3 regions of the Endozoicomonas sp. ALB032 genome follow, and region 3 is predicted to be linked to each of the others. Evidence: predicted binding sites of a transcription regulator. Region 3 holds the regulator's gene; each other region holds the start of a gene.
The links. The regulator PhoB, encoded in region 3, activates phosphate uptake and scavenging genes when phosphate is short. The targets are predictions, from matches to a motif close to TGTCATANNNNTGTCANA.
Positions count from the first base shown of each region.

Region 1: a site for PhoB is predicted at 2,750-2,767, ahead of ACO6VG_RS09605 (putative 2-aminoethylphosphonate ABC transporter substrate-binding protein). Genes of this name have one in related genera too.
Region 2: a site for PhoB is predicted at 3,539-3,556, ahead of ACO6VG_RS01130 (Na/Pi symporter). Genes of this name have one in related genera too.

Region 1 covers NZ_JBLYNW010000001.1:2,626,603-2,631,665, reverse strand. Annotated here, with positions in the region: gene ACO6VG_RS09625 (phosphonatase-like hydrolase) at 1-195, shown strand, start outside; gene ACO6VG_RS09620 (TIGR03364 family FAD-dependent oxidoreductase) at 212-1,345, shown strand; gene ACO6VG_RS09615 (DUF29 domain-containing protein) at 1,644-2,111, shown strand; gene ACO6VG_RS09610 (DUF29 domain-containing protein) at 2,104-2,592, shown strand; gene ACO6VG_RS09605 (putative 2-aminoethylphosphonate ABC transporter substrate-binding protein) at 2,842-3,864, shown strand; gene ACO6VG_RS09600 (putative 2-aminoethylphosphonate ABC transporter ATP-binding protein) at 3,952-5,010, shown strand; gene ACO6VG_RS09595 (putative 2-aminoethylphosphonate ABC transporter permease subunit) at 4,976-5,063, shown strand, end outside.
Region 2 covers NZ_JBLYNW010000001.1:298,370-303,432, reverse strand. Annotated here, with positions in the region: gene ACO6VG_RS01140 (hypothetical protein) at 450-1,205, opposite strand; gene ACO6VG_RS01135 (TonB family protein) at 1,443-2,189, opposite strand; gene ACO6VG_RS01130 (Na/Pi symporter) at 2,295-3,464, opposite strand; gene moeA (molybdopterin molybdotransferase MoeA) at 3,859-5,063, opposite strand, start outside.
Region 3 covers NZ_JBLYNW010000001.1:2,172,524-2,177,586, reverse strand. Annotated here, with positions in the region: gene phoR (phosphate regulon sensor histidine kinase PhoR) at 1-1,269, opposite strand, end outside; gene phoB (phosphate regulon transcriptional regulator PhoB) at 1,314-2,003, opposite strand; gene ubiA (4-hydroxybenzoate octaprenyltransferase) at 2,333-3,220, opposite strand; gene ACO6VG_RS07730 (chorismate--pyruvate lyase family protein) at 3,435-4,085, opposite strand; gene ACO6VG_RS07725 (TetR/AcrR family transcriptional regulator) at 4,775-5,063, shown strand, end outside.

The sequences.
Region 1 (5,063 bases), 450 kb from region 3:
GAGAAAACCGGTATTCACGACAGTTCACAGGTACTTAAAGCCGGAGATTCAGCCATTGACATCGAGGAAGGAAAAAACGCCCACTGCGGTATCACGGTTGGCGTGACTACAGGCGCCCAGACCCGGGAGCAACTGGCAACAGCCGCTCCAACGCTGGTGCTCGACAGCCTGGCCGATATCCTTAAGCACATTTGAACACAGGGAGACACCTTTGAAATACGATTTAATGGTTGTCGGTGCAGGTATTCTTGGCACTTTTCACGCCTTCGCTGCTGCGAAGCGGGGGTATAAGGTACTGCTGGTTGAAAAAGACAGTCAACCGGTACAGGCCACCGTCAGAAACTTTGGCATGGTTGTTCCATCCGGCATGACAGCAGACCTGCTGCCGACCGCCCTGGACTCTCTGAGCATTTATCAGACCCTGCAAGATCAGTTTGATATTTCAGCCCGAAGAAATGGCAGCTGGTATATAGCCTCCGATGACCAGGAGTTGGCCATGTTGCAAGAGCTACACCAACGAAATCAGCAAACGGGCTACCCTTCATCACTGCTAAGTATTGACGAGGTTATACGTGCCAATCCTGCCGTCAAGAAAAGTTATGCAAAAGGTGCCTTGTACTTCCCGGAGGAATTCAGTGTTAACCCCCTGCAACTGATTTACCGCATCATTGAGTTTATTCAGCAGGAATACACCGTTGAATACCGACCCAACACCCAAATCATCAGCATGGAAACCGGGCAGGATGAAGTCATCAGTATGGATTCAGCTGGTGAGCAATACCGGGCTTCAAAAGCGATAGTCTGTAACGGGCATGATTTCAAAACCCTGTTTCCATCACGCTTTCTCAACAGTGATATTGAGCTGGTCAAGCTCCAAATGATGCGTACCAAACCACTGAAGAGCGTCAGTCTCAATGGCAATTTGCTTTCGGGCAGGACTATCAGACGCTATGAGAGCTTTCGCAACTTGCCTTCCTGGAGTGCCGGAGAAAAAGACTCAGAGCTGGATAAGTACGGGATACATATTCTGTTCAAACAGGAGCTTGACGGGTCCATCATCATTGGCGACTCACACGAGTACGCCGATGCCCGCGAGGCAGAGAAACTCTCCTTCACAATGAATCAATCCATCAATGAACGGATGCTGACAGAAGCCAGAAACATTGTTGAGCTTCCTTGCTGGGATATCGCGGAATATTGGGCAGGTTATTATTGCCAGAGTAAAACCGATCACTACTACCAGGATGATATAGACGACAAAATTCATTTTCTCACGGCCATCGGTGGCAAGGGCATGACCCTGGCTCCCGGCATTGCAGAAAAGAATATTGAAAACATCCTTTGACATCCTCCCTGTCGTAAAGAGGGTGTCGCACAACTCCAAAAACTCGTTCCCGTGCTGGTCCTTGGGAACCAGAGTTTTGCGACACCCTATTAAAGTACGGGGTTTTACGCTCATTCGATAAATCTTTCAGCAAACCCATCATTTCTTTGCGATATTGACGGTTCTCCCTGGCATCAATGACCAAATTGACCAGCCCAAAACCACGGGCAAAGCCCCGGCAAAAGCATCTGTGCTTTAGCAATTCATTTTGATTCCCCTATGTTATTTGCCTACAGTGGTAGGGCAATGGAGGTGATTTATGGAAAACTTGTATGACACTGATTTCTACACATGGTCTTATCGACAAGCCGAGCTTATCAGGCAAGGCCGTTTCGATGAACTTGATATGGACAACCTGGTCGAGGAAGTTGAGGACATGGGTAGAGCCCGTTATCGTTCAGTACAGAGCCGTTTGTCTCAATTACTCATGCACTCGCTTAAATGGCAGATGCAGCGTAAAAAAAATGATTTGCATGAGATGGATCAATGGTTCCGAAGCTGGTCAACCAGTATCAGTAAACAACGTATTGCCATTGAGCATGAGCTTGAAGAAAATCCCGCTCTCAATAGTAAACTGGACGAGATTTTGCCAAAAGCCTATCAGTACGCCCGAAAGCTTGCTGCCAACGAGATGCAGTGCAGACCCGACGCTTTCCCGTCTGAGTGCCCATGGACCTATGACGAAATCATGGAAGATGGCTGGCTGCCGGAGGCTGATGATGACTGATTTATACAAAACCGACTACACCGCCTGGCTAAGCCAGCAACGGGAGCTGCTGGCTCAGCGACAATTTCACAAACTCGACATTGACAATCTGTTGGAGGCGATGGAGTACGAAATGGGCAGTACCAGAGATACTCTTGAGTCTCATTTATCGGTATTGGTTTTACATCTTCTCAAATACGATTATCAGAAACGCATTCTGAAAGATTTGTGGGTAGAGGATAAGGTTGTCCAGACGTGGATGCCAAGTATCTACAATTCCAGAGCAGCGATTGAAAAGCAAATTTCAAAACACCCTCATTTACAGCCCATGATCGTGGAGTTATTGGCGGGTGCATATTCCGATGCTTGTCGGCAAGCAGTTAAGCAGATGAACAATTACGCTCGCAGTGAAAGCCAGAAGCTGAGCAAAAAAAGCTTTCCCGGCCAATGCCCATGGACCTTTGAACAGATCACAGATGACGACTGGCTGCCCGGCGACTAAAGCAGCGCAGCAGCCCCAATCCCCGCCACCGTAATAATGGTGCCAAAGACCCCGCCCTGGTTCTGGGCACTCTGCCGAACCGCCGCCTGATTGCACAGCCTCCGACGACCAGGAGTTGGCCATGTTGCAGGAAGCTGTCACAGAGTCGAAAAAGATCTGTAATATTTTAGTCATTTCTCTCTCGTAGAATCGCGATATCCCTTCTGGTCTTAGCCAGAACAAAATGATTATCCGACTGGAGAGAGCTCCATGAAAAAACACCTGACAGCCCTGACCCTGGCAACAACTTCAATTTTCAGCGCTTCATCTTTCGCTGCATCTCCTGTGGAATTGACGGTTTATACTGCTTTTGAGACCGACATTCTGAATCGCTACAAGAAAGCCTTTGAGCAGGATAATCCCGATATCAGCATCAAATGGGTACGGGACTCTACCGGTATCATGACCGCTAAACTGCTGGCAGAAAAAGATAACAGCAGGGCAGACGTCGTATGGGGTCTGGCCGGTTCCAGCATGGCACTGCTGAAGGACGAAGGCGTACTGGGCACCTACAAGCCCAGAGGTCTGGATCAAATCAAGACTCAGCTGGTTGATCCTGATGCCGCTAAAGCCTGGTTTGGCAACCAGGCCTATTTCAATGTCATTTGCTACAACGAAGCGGTAGCCGCAGCCAAAAAACTGCCCAAGCCTCAATCCTGGCAAGACCTGCTTGATCCGGTCTATCAGGGCCAGATTGCCATGCCTAACCCGGCCTCTTCCGGCACTGGCTATATGCAGGTTTCCGCCTGGCTGCAGAGCATGGGTGAAGACAAAGGCTGGGCCTATATGGATAAGCTGAACAACAACATGTCCCAATACACTCACTCAGGTTCCAAGCCCTGTGTTCAGGCTGCCATGGGTGAAGTGGCTATTGGTATTTCCATGGCAGTTCGTGGAGCTCAACTGAAAAGCCAGGGCGCGCCACTGGATCTGATTCTGCCAAAAGGTGGCATTGGCTGGGATGTGGAGTCAGTGGGTCTGGTTGCAGGTACCGACAAGGCTGCAGCTGCAAAAAAACTGATCGACTGGTCTCTCAGCCAGGAAGCGAATGAGCATTATGTAGAGGCTTACCCCGTTGTCGGTCACAAAGACGTCCGTAAAGAAGTACCTAACTATCCAGATGTAGAAAGCGCCATGGTGGATCTGGACTTTGGTGAAATGGCCAGTGAGCGTGAGACTGTACTTGCTGAGTGGTCCAAGCGTTTCGATCATATGTCCGAACCCAAGTCGTGATATCACACTAGTTACACAGAAAGTGCCGTTTATTCCCCAACGGGAATAAACGGCTTTTCAGGTTTGGAGCTTTAGGAAGTTAACGCTATGAAACCCTTTCTCACCATCGAAAACCTGGGGAAACGCTTCGGCGATTTCACCGCTCTCAAAGAGATTTCCCTGTCCGTTAATAAGGGTGAATTCATCTGTTTTCTCGGCCCCTCGGGTTGCGGAAAGACGACGCTGTTGAGAATGATTGCCGGATTGGAAGCCTGTAAACAGGGAGAGATCTGGCAGGATGGCACCAACATAACAGCACTCCCACCTGAACAAAGAGACTTCGGCATTGTCTTTCAATCCTATGCCCTGTTCCCCAACCTGAGTGTTTCAGAAAATATCGGTTTTGGTTTGAAAAACCAGGGTCAATCCAAACGTGAAGTTGAGGACAGCGTGAACCAATGGCTGGATATTATCGGCCTGCAGGATTCCGGCCTCAAATTTCCCTCTCAGCTTTCTGGCGGTCAACAACAGCGTGTAGCACTAGCAAGGGCTCTGGCACTCTCTCCGGGGTTGTTGTTGCTCGATGAACCCCTCTCGGCCCTGGATGCCAAAGTCAGAATCAAGTTGCGGGAAACGATCTGTAAGCTGCAAAGAAAACTGGGCATTACCACCATTATGGTGACCCATGACCAGGAAGAAGCCATGGCTATGGCTGATCGCATCGTGGTGATGAATCACGGAAACATAGAACAGATAGGCACACCGGAAGAAATTTACAAACAGCCAGCCTCTCGCTTCGTTGCTGAATTTGTTGGCGCCATGAACTTTCTGGAAGGTGATACCAACAAAAAGAATCAGGTCGTACTGGCCAACCAGCCACTCTCTCTGCCAGTGACTGAGTCAACAACGAGAAAAGTGATTCTGGGGATTCGTCCGGAAGACCTGAGCTTCAGTGAAGGTCAGTCTGCTTTGCCAGTCAGTGTTGAAAGTCTGGAGTTTCAGGGCTCCTTTGTTCGTGCAGAGTGCAGCCCTGTTGGCTGGAGCAGTGAGCGACTGATTAAAGTCGATGTACCTGTCCACCAGCTGGCTGGCCTTAAGCTGGAACCGGGGAGCCAGAATCGGTTGTCCCTGAGTGAAAAACATATCCATGTCTTCCCTGCAGCATGATGAGCCCGCTTTAAATATGAGTCTATCTACACACACCCCAGCGGATGCAAACT
Region 2 (5,063 bases), 1.9 Mb from region 3:
TGCTTGGGCAAGTGAGCCATCGATCACAAAGCTCTCGGTTATAGAGATGCGATATAATGCGGCAGTCGCCTGCATGAATGCAGATGAAGAGCACGATAACACAGGGAAGAAGATCCGATGGTCAGACAAGAGCTTCCACCGCTTCAGGCAGAAAGTCCTCAAACTGATCAGCTGTAGCCAGGGAGTCTCAATGAGCCTCCGCTTGCGAAAGCTTAACAGGTCTATCCTTAGCTGGGCTTCTTCAGAATAAACGGACATTACCGTCTGATGCAGCAGCTGGATCAATGGATACGTCGGCGCAAGCCGAAAACGCGGCACTGAAACGTGATCGGACCAGGTGCGGACCCGCTTAAGGAGTTGATGTGGAAGCCGGAGGTTAGAAACGTCCGACTGTCCGATTTAGCAGGTTTAAGTACCTGGTTAGGTACTTATCTACCGGCTTATTCGATTCAGTTACAATCAAAATAAGTCAAAGCCTGCTCTAAAAATAATTTAAAGCTGTTTGGAAAAGACTTTGTAAGAGTCGTTAATTCGTTTAATAGCTTATTTATTTCTTCCAGATAACTCCAAGTCTCGGATACGTCAATTGTGTCGTTCTGGTCAAGATATTCTTTTAGCTTGTTGTTTAAAATCTGGTATGACAAGGCTTTCTGTGAAAATTCAGAACTATCTTTATCCGCCTTATCAGCTAATTCCGTTAGGGTGCCACACTTGTGCTCTTGAAAAGTGCCTGAAAAACTTGCGTCCCCAGAGACGCCAGCAACACTAAACAGCCTGCCCATTGCTACTGATTGCCCTGGATTGCCAGCTGAAACTTTCATCCGCTCAAAAGCCTTTTTTGCTAGCAATTCAGAATCATTCGTGACTGTTTTTGTGAGTGTGGCTAAATAAGCTTTGCTCATTGATAACGATGAAAAAACTCTCTCTAAAGATTCGTTCATAGATACTAAGTGAGGAATGATGGTGAAAATGGACTGAGACCCAAAGGTTGTTATGATAGTTTGAACTCTTTCAGCCAGTTCCAGAAACTCACTTCCTCTCCTGTCCATGTCATCTATAAGCTGTCGTCCTTGCTTTAAGTGTTCTTCGCTTATTTTAATCGCAAAGACAAAGGGAGATGAAACGATCAATATAACCGAAATAAAAACTGTGGTAAAAGTTTGCATAGGTGTTTCAACTTCTTTTCGGTTTGCATTTTTGCTCATGTTCTGCCAGCTAACCCCTGCTTCACCACGCGGGCAAAGCACGTCGGGAAGAGAGGTGAAGCCTCGGGATAGAATTGGCAGAATTACGCGATAACTATAGTGTAATCAGTGATAGCTGGGTGGTGATGTGCTGGCAGTGAGGCCCTGATACGCCAGGTAAATCTCCGGGAACCTCTGATGCGTCGGCAGCTACAGCGAAATTGTGAGATTGAGTAATGAACTTAAGGAGCTGGCCGGTCACAGCAGCTGATATTTAATGGAGAGAATCACCGTAACCGATTTCTTGTGAGGTGTCGGTAAGGGCAGGGAGCGCTCAATGGCTTTCAGACTACTGGCTTCGAATGCCTTTTTACCGGCCAGTACAGTCGCCTTTTCCAGTGTTCCGTCAGAGTTGATTTCAATTTTGATTTTTACTTCTCCTTCCAGTCGCCTTCTTTTAGCCTGGTAGGGATACACTTTGTAGCGATTGATCCGGTATTGAAGTTGAGCCACCCATTTCTGAAATTCATCAGGCTCCAAATGCCCGGCTTTTGAAGTGATGAGCTCTTCGACGGGCTCTCCCGATGTCTGCTGGTTGAGAGCAGATACCGGAGGCTCACCCGGTTTTGCGTGCCTGTGTTTGTTTTCTTCCTGATTGGCCGACTCTTGCTGAATCTTTTTCTTTTCGGCTCTGGTCGTTATGACTTTCTTGTTCTCTGCTTTTTCAGCCTGTTCTGTTTTTTCAGTGCTTTGAATGTGTTCAGTGTTTTCAATCTGAGAATCTGGCTTTGTCAATTCCGAGCCGGTCATTGCTTCTGTAGCGGTCAGGTTTTTTTCAATGGCAGGTGTTATGTCGGGTTGATGAGACACCAGTTTGATTTGAATGCCGGGTGATTTTGCAGCAGTCAACCAACTACTCCCGCTATAGCCCAAAAGTAAGGTGTGAAAGACAACTGACAACGTCAGGGGGATGACCAGATGCCTGATGGTGGTTTCCTGTTCCATGATTGGCAACCCACAGAGCATAGCAATTTAAACAGGAATTAAAGAAACAGGTCTGTAGAGGAAACCCCGACATGGTCAGGGCTTCTTAAGAATATCAGGAAGGCTTTACCGGGCTACCAAAATCCCGAGGCCCGGTATGACAAAGAAGGCCAGCAAAAGATACAGGAATGCATAAGCGCGGTTTTTTATAGCCAGATCAGACAATTTTTCTGCAGCGTAGAGAGGAATCTCACGGAGCCACCTGATGCCATAGATAAGGGCTACGGCAAACACGTTGAAGAACAAGTGTACCAGAGCAATGGTCATTGCGTGCTCTGCGTCTGCACCGACGATGGCCGTTGCTGAAAGCAGCGCTGTGATGGTTGTACCGATGTTGGCACCCAGAGTGACAGGGTACATCTGACGAACGGTGAAGACGCCACTGCCTACCAGAGGAACCATAAGACTGGTGGTAGTAGAAGAGGATTGCACCATTACGGTCATAACAGTACCGGAGGCAATACCGGAAATCGGACCACGACCAATAGACTTGTGCAGAATGTCCCTGGCACGTCCCACCATAACTTTTTTCAGCAGCTTGCCCAGTCTTACGACCGAGCTGAAGATAAGGAAGATACCGAAGGCGATCATGGTCAGGCCAGCCAGTGTGCTGTCGGGCAGAAGGCCTGCAAAATCCTTGACAATATTCACGGCCGGCTTGGTCAGGGGTTTGACGAAATTCAGGCTGCCCATATCAATAGCAGAGCCACCCACCAACAGTGCGGCTACGTGCTGTGAAATATCGCTCAGGAAGCCGGTCATCAATTCCAGAGGCAACAGAATCAGAACCGCCAGATAGTTAAAGAAGTCGTGAACTGTCGAAGCAGCAAAAGCTCGCTTAAAGGATTTGTCGCAACCCATGTGACCCAGACTGACCAGAGTATTTGTGATGGTGGTACCAATATTGGCTCCCATTATCATGGGGATCGCCATCTCTACCGGCAGGCCGCCAGCCACGAGGCCAACGATAACAGAGGTTACTGTACTGGAAGACTGAACCAGAGCTGTGGCGAGGGTACCGGCTATCAGTGCCAGCATAGTGTTGTTGGCAAAGCTGAACAGCTCTGCAGCTGCTTCTGCGCCACCTACGGCCATTTTAAAACCAGAGCCCACTACGCTGACGGCAACCAGGAGAGCATAGATCCAGAGGATAACTCTCAGCCAGATACGGCCATAGTGCCTGCTGGTGTATTTATAGTCAGCTTTGGTGCTGGCTTGACTTGTTGCTTCAGACATTTTCTGCACCTTGGTGCTGTGTGGATAGAGATGATGGCGAAAATATAGGTGTTCTGTTTCAGAAATATTACAGTTATGACATTTTTTTGAAATATTTAAAAAGCCCTCCAGGACCAGAGGGTGTCGCAAAAGGTCAATTAAAACGCTTCAAGCTTCAAACCGTTATCTCCGCGAAGGCGGAGATCCACTGTTCGTGGTGGGTTCCCGCCTACGCGGGAACGACGATCTTGATATATCCTGCTGACCATACCCTTTTGCGACACCCTCACCAGGGCAAAGACTGCAGAAATATGACAGTGCTCGTTTTCGGGGCAACCCTTTTCCATGTCGGAACCCGGAGGTCCCAAAAGCATGGGAGCCAGAGTGATGCGACAGCCTGCAGAACAGGGAGTAGTTACCTGAGAAGTTTATCGAACAACTGCACTCTAACCGTTTCTCCTGCCTCAATATTTCCCTGGGAAGCGGGCAAAATGATGTAACAATTAGCCATACTCATGGATCGGAGAATCCCCGACCCCTGACTGCCCGATGTGACTACCTCGGCTTCTCCTCTCTCGTTGGTTGAGAGAATGCCCCTCTGGAATTCCAGGCGACCGGGTTGTTTCTTCAGGGGAGTGAGGCACGTTGCTGGTAGTTCAGCAGCAGGAGTTGGTTCTGCTCCCATCATATGTTGCAATGCGGGCGCTGCCAATTGTTGGAAAGTTACCGTAGCGGAAACCGGATTGCCGGGTAGCCCAAAGAAAACACTGTTGGGAAGTTTACCAAAGGCAAAGGGTTTGCCGGGTTTAATGGCCAGCCTCCAGAACGAAGTATGGCCTATTTCACTGAGAATATCTTTGACAAAGTCGACGTCACCTACGGATACCCCACCAGAGGTAACAACTGCATCAGCCTGCTGATCAGCTTTCAGAAAAGCTTTCCGGATCTCGTTGCGGTCATCATGGAGTTTTCCAAGGTCAATCACTTCTGCACCCAGTCGCTTGAGCATCGCTGATACTGCAAACCTATTGCTGTCGTATATATTACCTTGTCCGAGAGTCTCGCCGGGCAGCTTCAGTTCATCACCCGTGGAAAAGAGCGCTACTTTTATTCTGCGAATGACTGGAACTTCAGGGATTCCCAATGAAGCCAGCAGACCTATATCCTGGGCTTTGATGATGTGTCCCTTTTCAAAAACCTGACAACCTTGAGGAATATCTTCACCGGCACGGCGAACATTATTGCCTGACTGAGAGGGTAGCTTGCTGAAAGCAATACCCTGTGAGGTTATCTCGGCCTGCTCCTGCATGATGACCGTATCGGCACCTACAGGAATGGAAGCACCTGTCATGATTCTTATACAGTGGCCAGCGGGCATAGAACCCTGATAGGGATGTCCGGCCAGAGATTTTCCGGCCAGCGGCAGTATTGAATGTGGTGCCAGGTCACTGAAACGGACTGCATACCCGTCCATGGCTGAATTATCATGGGACGGAACGTTAACCGGCGAAATAATTGCCTCAGAGATAACCCTGTCCAGGGAGTCAGCCAGAGCCACTGTTTCAGTTTCAGTGACGACCGGTGTTTCTGTCATCAGTTTCTCAAGCCCTTCGTGCAGGG
Region 3 (5,063 bases):
GCTGCCTTTTCCTGGGTGACTGCTGATCGTGAGTTTGCCTCCGTGTCTCAGCATGACGTGCTTGACGATAGCCAGGCCAAGCCCCGTTCCCCCGGTATTCTGGCTACGACTTTTATCAATCCGGTAAAAGCGCTCAGTCAACCTCGGAATATGCATTGGATCAATACCGACACCATTGTCTTCTACCATCATATGTCCGCCTTCCCCGTCCTGCCACCAGCGCACAAGTATTTTGCCACCCTCGGGTGTATAGCGCACGGCATTAAAGACCAGATTCGAGAAGGCACTGCGCAACTCATTACTGCTGCCTGCCAAAAAGACATCTTCAGGACAATCCAGAGAAATCTGATGCTGGCTTTCACCACTGAGCGCACATCCGTCTTCAACGATACTGCTGAGCAGGGTTTTAACATGAACCCCATTCTCGTCTGCCTGAGCTTCAGCCGACTCCAGTTTGGACAGCAACAGCAGGTCTGCCACCAGATTCTGCATTCTCAGCGACTGCTCCTGCATCCTGTTCAGTGCTTTTTCCCAAACAGGGGGCAGACCTGAATCCGGGCCCAGACTGTCCAGCATGGTTTCGATGTATCCAGACACAACCGTCAGTGGTGTTCTCAGTTCATGGGAGACATTGGCAACAAAGTCTTTTCTCATGACTTCCAGCTGATTCAAGCGCGTGACATCTCTAACGGTCATGAGACGATTGCCTTTGCCATAAACCGTTATATTAAATTGCAGTTGATGATCAGGGTTGATTGGCGAGGGGATCTCAAGAGCTTTTTGATAACCACCCTGCTCAAAGTAGTCGACAAACCTTGGATCACGTAGCAGATTGGTAATCAACTGCCCCTGATCGTCAGGCGTCTTAAGCCCTATCAAAGTTCCAGCGGCGGGATTCCACCATTCCAGGTTGCTCTGATTATCTATCATTACAACACCGTCGTTCAGCGCAGCAGTTGATTCCTGAACACGTTCAATCACTCCGGCCAGCTTTTGCCGGGAACGACTGTGCTGTTTTTGCAATCGATAGATACCATCAAAAATTTGCCCCCAGAACCCTTTACTCTCAGGAGGCTCTTTGCTCCTGGCCTTGGGGTCATTCAGCCAGTCCAGCAGCTTGAAAAGCTGACGGAAGCTCCAGACAAAATAACCTCCCATGACCACACAGAGTCCTAAAAAAGGCTCTCCAAACAACCAGCCCAGGGAAAACCCGACAATCACGTAGGCGATCATGCGGCTCAGCAAATGGGTTTTTGAAATTGTTGTCATATTACTCCCGGCCAGATAACTGCTGAGCACTGAGCATAAAAGGTTTACACCCTCGTTGAGAAACGATATCCAGTACCACGAACCGTTTGCACAAAGGCTTCGTAGTTATCACCTAAGGCCTTACGCAAGCGTCGAATGTGTACATCAACGGTTCGCTCTTCCACATAAACGTTGCCACCCCAGACCTGATCCAGTAACTGCCCACGGGTATAGGCACGCTCCTGGTGCGTCAGGAAAAACTGCAGCAAACGGTACTCGGTAGGTCCTATTTCAGCAGGTGAGCCATCAATAGAGACTCTGTGGCTGACAGGGTCCAGCTCCAATCCCTTGATGACAATGGGAGACTGGTTATCAAATCCGCCTGTACGACGGAGAACCGCTTTTAAACGAGCAGCCAGCTCGCGGGGAGAAAAAGGCTTGGTGATGTAGTCATCGGCACCGGTTTCAAGTCCCTGGATTTTGTGGTCTTCTTCACCTTTGGCCGTCAACATAACAATGGGTATTTCAGAGGTCAGCTCATTGCGCTTCAGACGACGGGCCAGTTCAATTCCAGAGACATCTGGTAACATCCAGTCCAGCAAGATCAGATCGGGTTTGTTATCCACAATCAGAGAGTGCGCTTCTCTGGCATCTGCTGCCTCAAGACAGTCATACCCTGCCATTTCCAGAGCAACGGTCACCATTTCGCGAATCGGTGCTTCGTCATCTACGATCAGAATGGTCTTTCCTGGCATTAATCTCTACCTGTTATCTGTCGATTCGATTTCGGCGGTGACGTTCTGGCATCTATCAGCTGAAGCTCATTAGGGCTATATCAGGATGGTAGTGTCTCAGGACAGCACCTTTCCTATCGCTCAGGCTGCTTCTCACTACTTTGATCAACCGCACTATACACCGGACATTACACCTTTGAAATGTTACAGGCAGATGACACACTAAAGGCTGATATTGCAGCTTAAAAATAAAAAGATCCCTCAGGGTTTACAGGGTAAGGCTTTTCGCCATTTATCCCCACAGCCACCATAAGTAGCAATACTTACCGGGCTCTAAGCCGGATTGAAGATCAAAGATAACTCAACACGAAACCTGCAAATACAATGGCTCCGGCCCAGTGGTTACTAAGAAACGCCCTGAAGCAGGCTTCACGCTCACGACGACGGGTTAACCATTGCTGGTAAACGAAAAGGGCTGCGACAGCCAACAATGAGAGATAATAGAGAGCACCTAACTCCAGTTGATGGCCTGCCATGGCCAGTGTCATCAGGGTAAGTACCTGCAGGCAACCAACAATCAGGTTATCCATCTCGCCAAATAGAATGGCTGTGGACTTGATACCTACTTTCAGATCATCGTCACGATCCACCATGGCGTATTGAGTATCGTAAGCCACTGTCCAGAAGAGATTGGCCAGAAACATCAGCCAGACGATGTTTCCCAACGAGCCACTCTGAGCCGCAAAAGCCATGGGTATCGACCAGCCAAAAGCAGCCCCCAAAACCACCTGAGGCAGATGAGTGTGTCTTTTGGCAAAAGGGTAAGCCGAGGCCAGCAATAATCCGGCAAAAGAGAGCTGGACGGTAAGAGTATTGGTAAAGAGTACAAGAATGAAAGACAAAAGTACCATACCGGAGAAATAGATCAGCGCTTCTTTTTCCTGAATTTTACCCGTTACCAGCGGTCGATGCTGTGTTCTCTTAACATGGCCGTCCACTTTCCTGTCAGCAAAGTCATTAATAACGCAGCCTGCACTGCGCATCAAAACCACGCCGACCGAAAAAATCACCAGATTCTTCAGACTCGGTACACCTTCTGCCGCCACCCAGAGTGCCCACATAGTAGGCCAGAACAACAGATAAATACCAATAGGCCGGTCCAGCCGGGCCAGCCGTAAGAAATCTTTTAAACGGGGAAATCGTTGCAGAACTACTTCAGTGCCTGCCAATACCGCCATTGGTTTTCTGAATTGCATCATAATATTTAGCTGCTTATCTGCATCTTTATTATCATCGCTGAGATTCTTATTGCTCATCGCCCTGAATCATGACCCGCATCGCCAGTTTATCAGGTCAGGCCAGGTTCTCAATCAGGCCATGACCAGACCGACTGCGGAAATCTCTATATTTCACGAGGTAAGTGCTTCGACAAACAATCATTCTTGTAGAGCTTCAGGGTTCAGGATGCTTCGACATGACTCTGGAGTGCTTCTCTGTCTGTTCAGACAGGTCCGGCAAAAAGATTTCACAAACAGATATAGACTTTTCGTGCAAATAAAATAACGACCGCCTTCCCCAGGCTGTTTCATCAGAGTATTTTTCAACCAGATGAGGATTAAACTGACGAGCCGGCAGTTCCGCTACCTCAAATGGTCCCCGACGCATACCGGGATGATTAAATAAAAACTCCCCCAGGGGCTTAGTGCCCAGTTGCAGCAGCTCTCTGTTCGTGCCAATAAGACTGCTGTGAGGCAATACACTTCGTGCAAACACTCTGGGTCGGCCACCACAGATCAGCAGAACCTCCCTGATAGAAGCCATTTTGCTGCAATGTCTGTTTTCGAATGATCCTGCCAACTCACCAGACGTGGACGTAGCCTTTGACTGTTCATAGTTATTGAGAAACTTTAGCTCCGAACAGGTCGGCATAAAGGTCCCGTGACGAATAACCTGAACCCTGAAGTCGCCGTCAAACTCATGTTTCAAACGCTGAGTCAGGGAACCTCTGTCCAGCAGCCAGTCTCTCCAGGGCTCTGGAATCTGCTGTTTCAAATAATGTCTCGGCTTCCAGGATAAGCCTGAAAAATCAATAAAAGGCACCATCACTCCTGCTGCACAAATCCAATTTTCCAGAACTGCCCCGGGAGGAAACAAGGCAGCTCACCTTGACACTCCCCGCCTTGTCAGGCGAGGCTTCTGACTTCATAAGCTACAGCCAGCCTATAACGACCGGACTTACGCAGAAGCCTCCATCAGCAGCAACCGGGTGCCCCTCGGTTATTTATTGGTCTTTTGTTTGATTTGCCGCTGCCTTAACGGGTCACTCAGGTATGGGTTCATCTGGTTCTTCAAGGGCGGTTGGGCAGTTGGCTCTGCCTTAATTTTTTGTTAACAGTGCTTGGTTTTCATCATCGTGAGTTTCTGCATAGAGACAGACCGACAGTGAATTTAGCCAACTATGCACAAACACGCAAGCATAAGGCTCTTCACCAGCGCGGCCCGACCTACGCGGCCCGACCTACGCGGCCCGACCTTCCCGACTTATATCTCCCTCCGCCCGATTGAGGGTGTCGCAAAACTCCAACAACTCGTTCCCACGCTGGAACCCACAGGGCCTAAAAGCATGGCAACCAGAGTTTTTGCGACACCCTCCAAGGCGGGGAGTGTCACGGTTTCCTCAATTTCTTTCTGCCTGACTTTAATGGACACGACCGAATTCTTTTCTATGCTTCCTGCCAATGGTATAAATCATCCCCAAGGGATGATCGAAAACTATAAATCAGGATCCGCGCATGGCTGTCGTAAAACGTACGCCCCAAAAGACCGGTCGTATAAGAACCGAGAGAGTTCGGCTGATTTTGAAAGCTGCCGAACAGGAGTTTGCCCGGCATGGATTCGGGGGAGCCACAATCCAGCGTATAGCTGACCTGGCCGATTTACCAAAACCGACTGTCTTGTATTACTTCAGTAACAAGCAGGAAATTTATGACGAAGTTCTTAACAATATTTTGTATCTCTGGAATGACAAACTGAACAGCTTTCATCCGAAAGATGACCCTGCAGAGTCACTTGAACGGTATA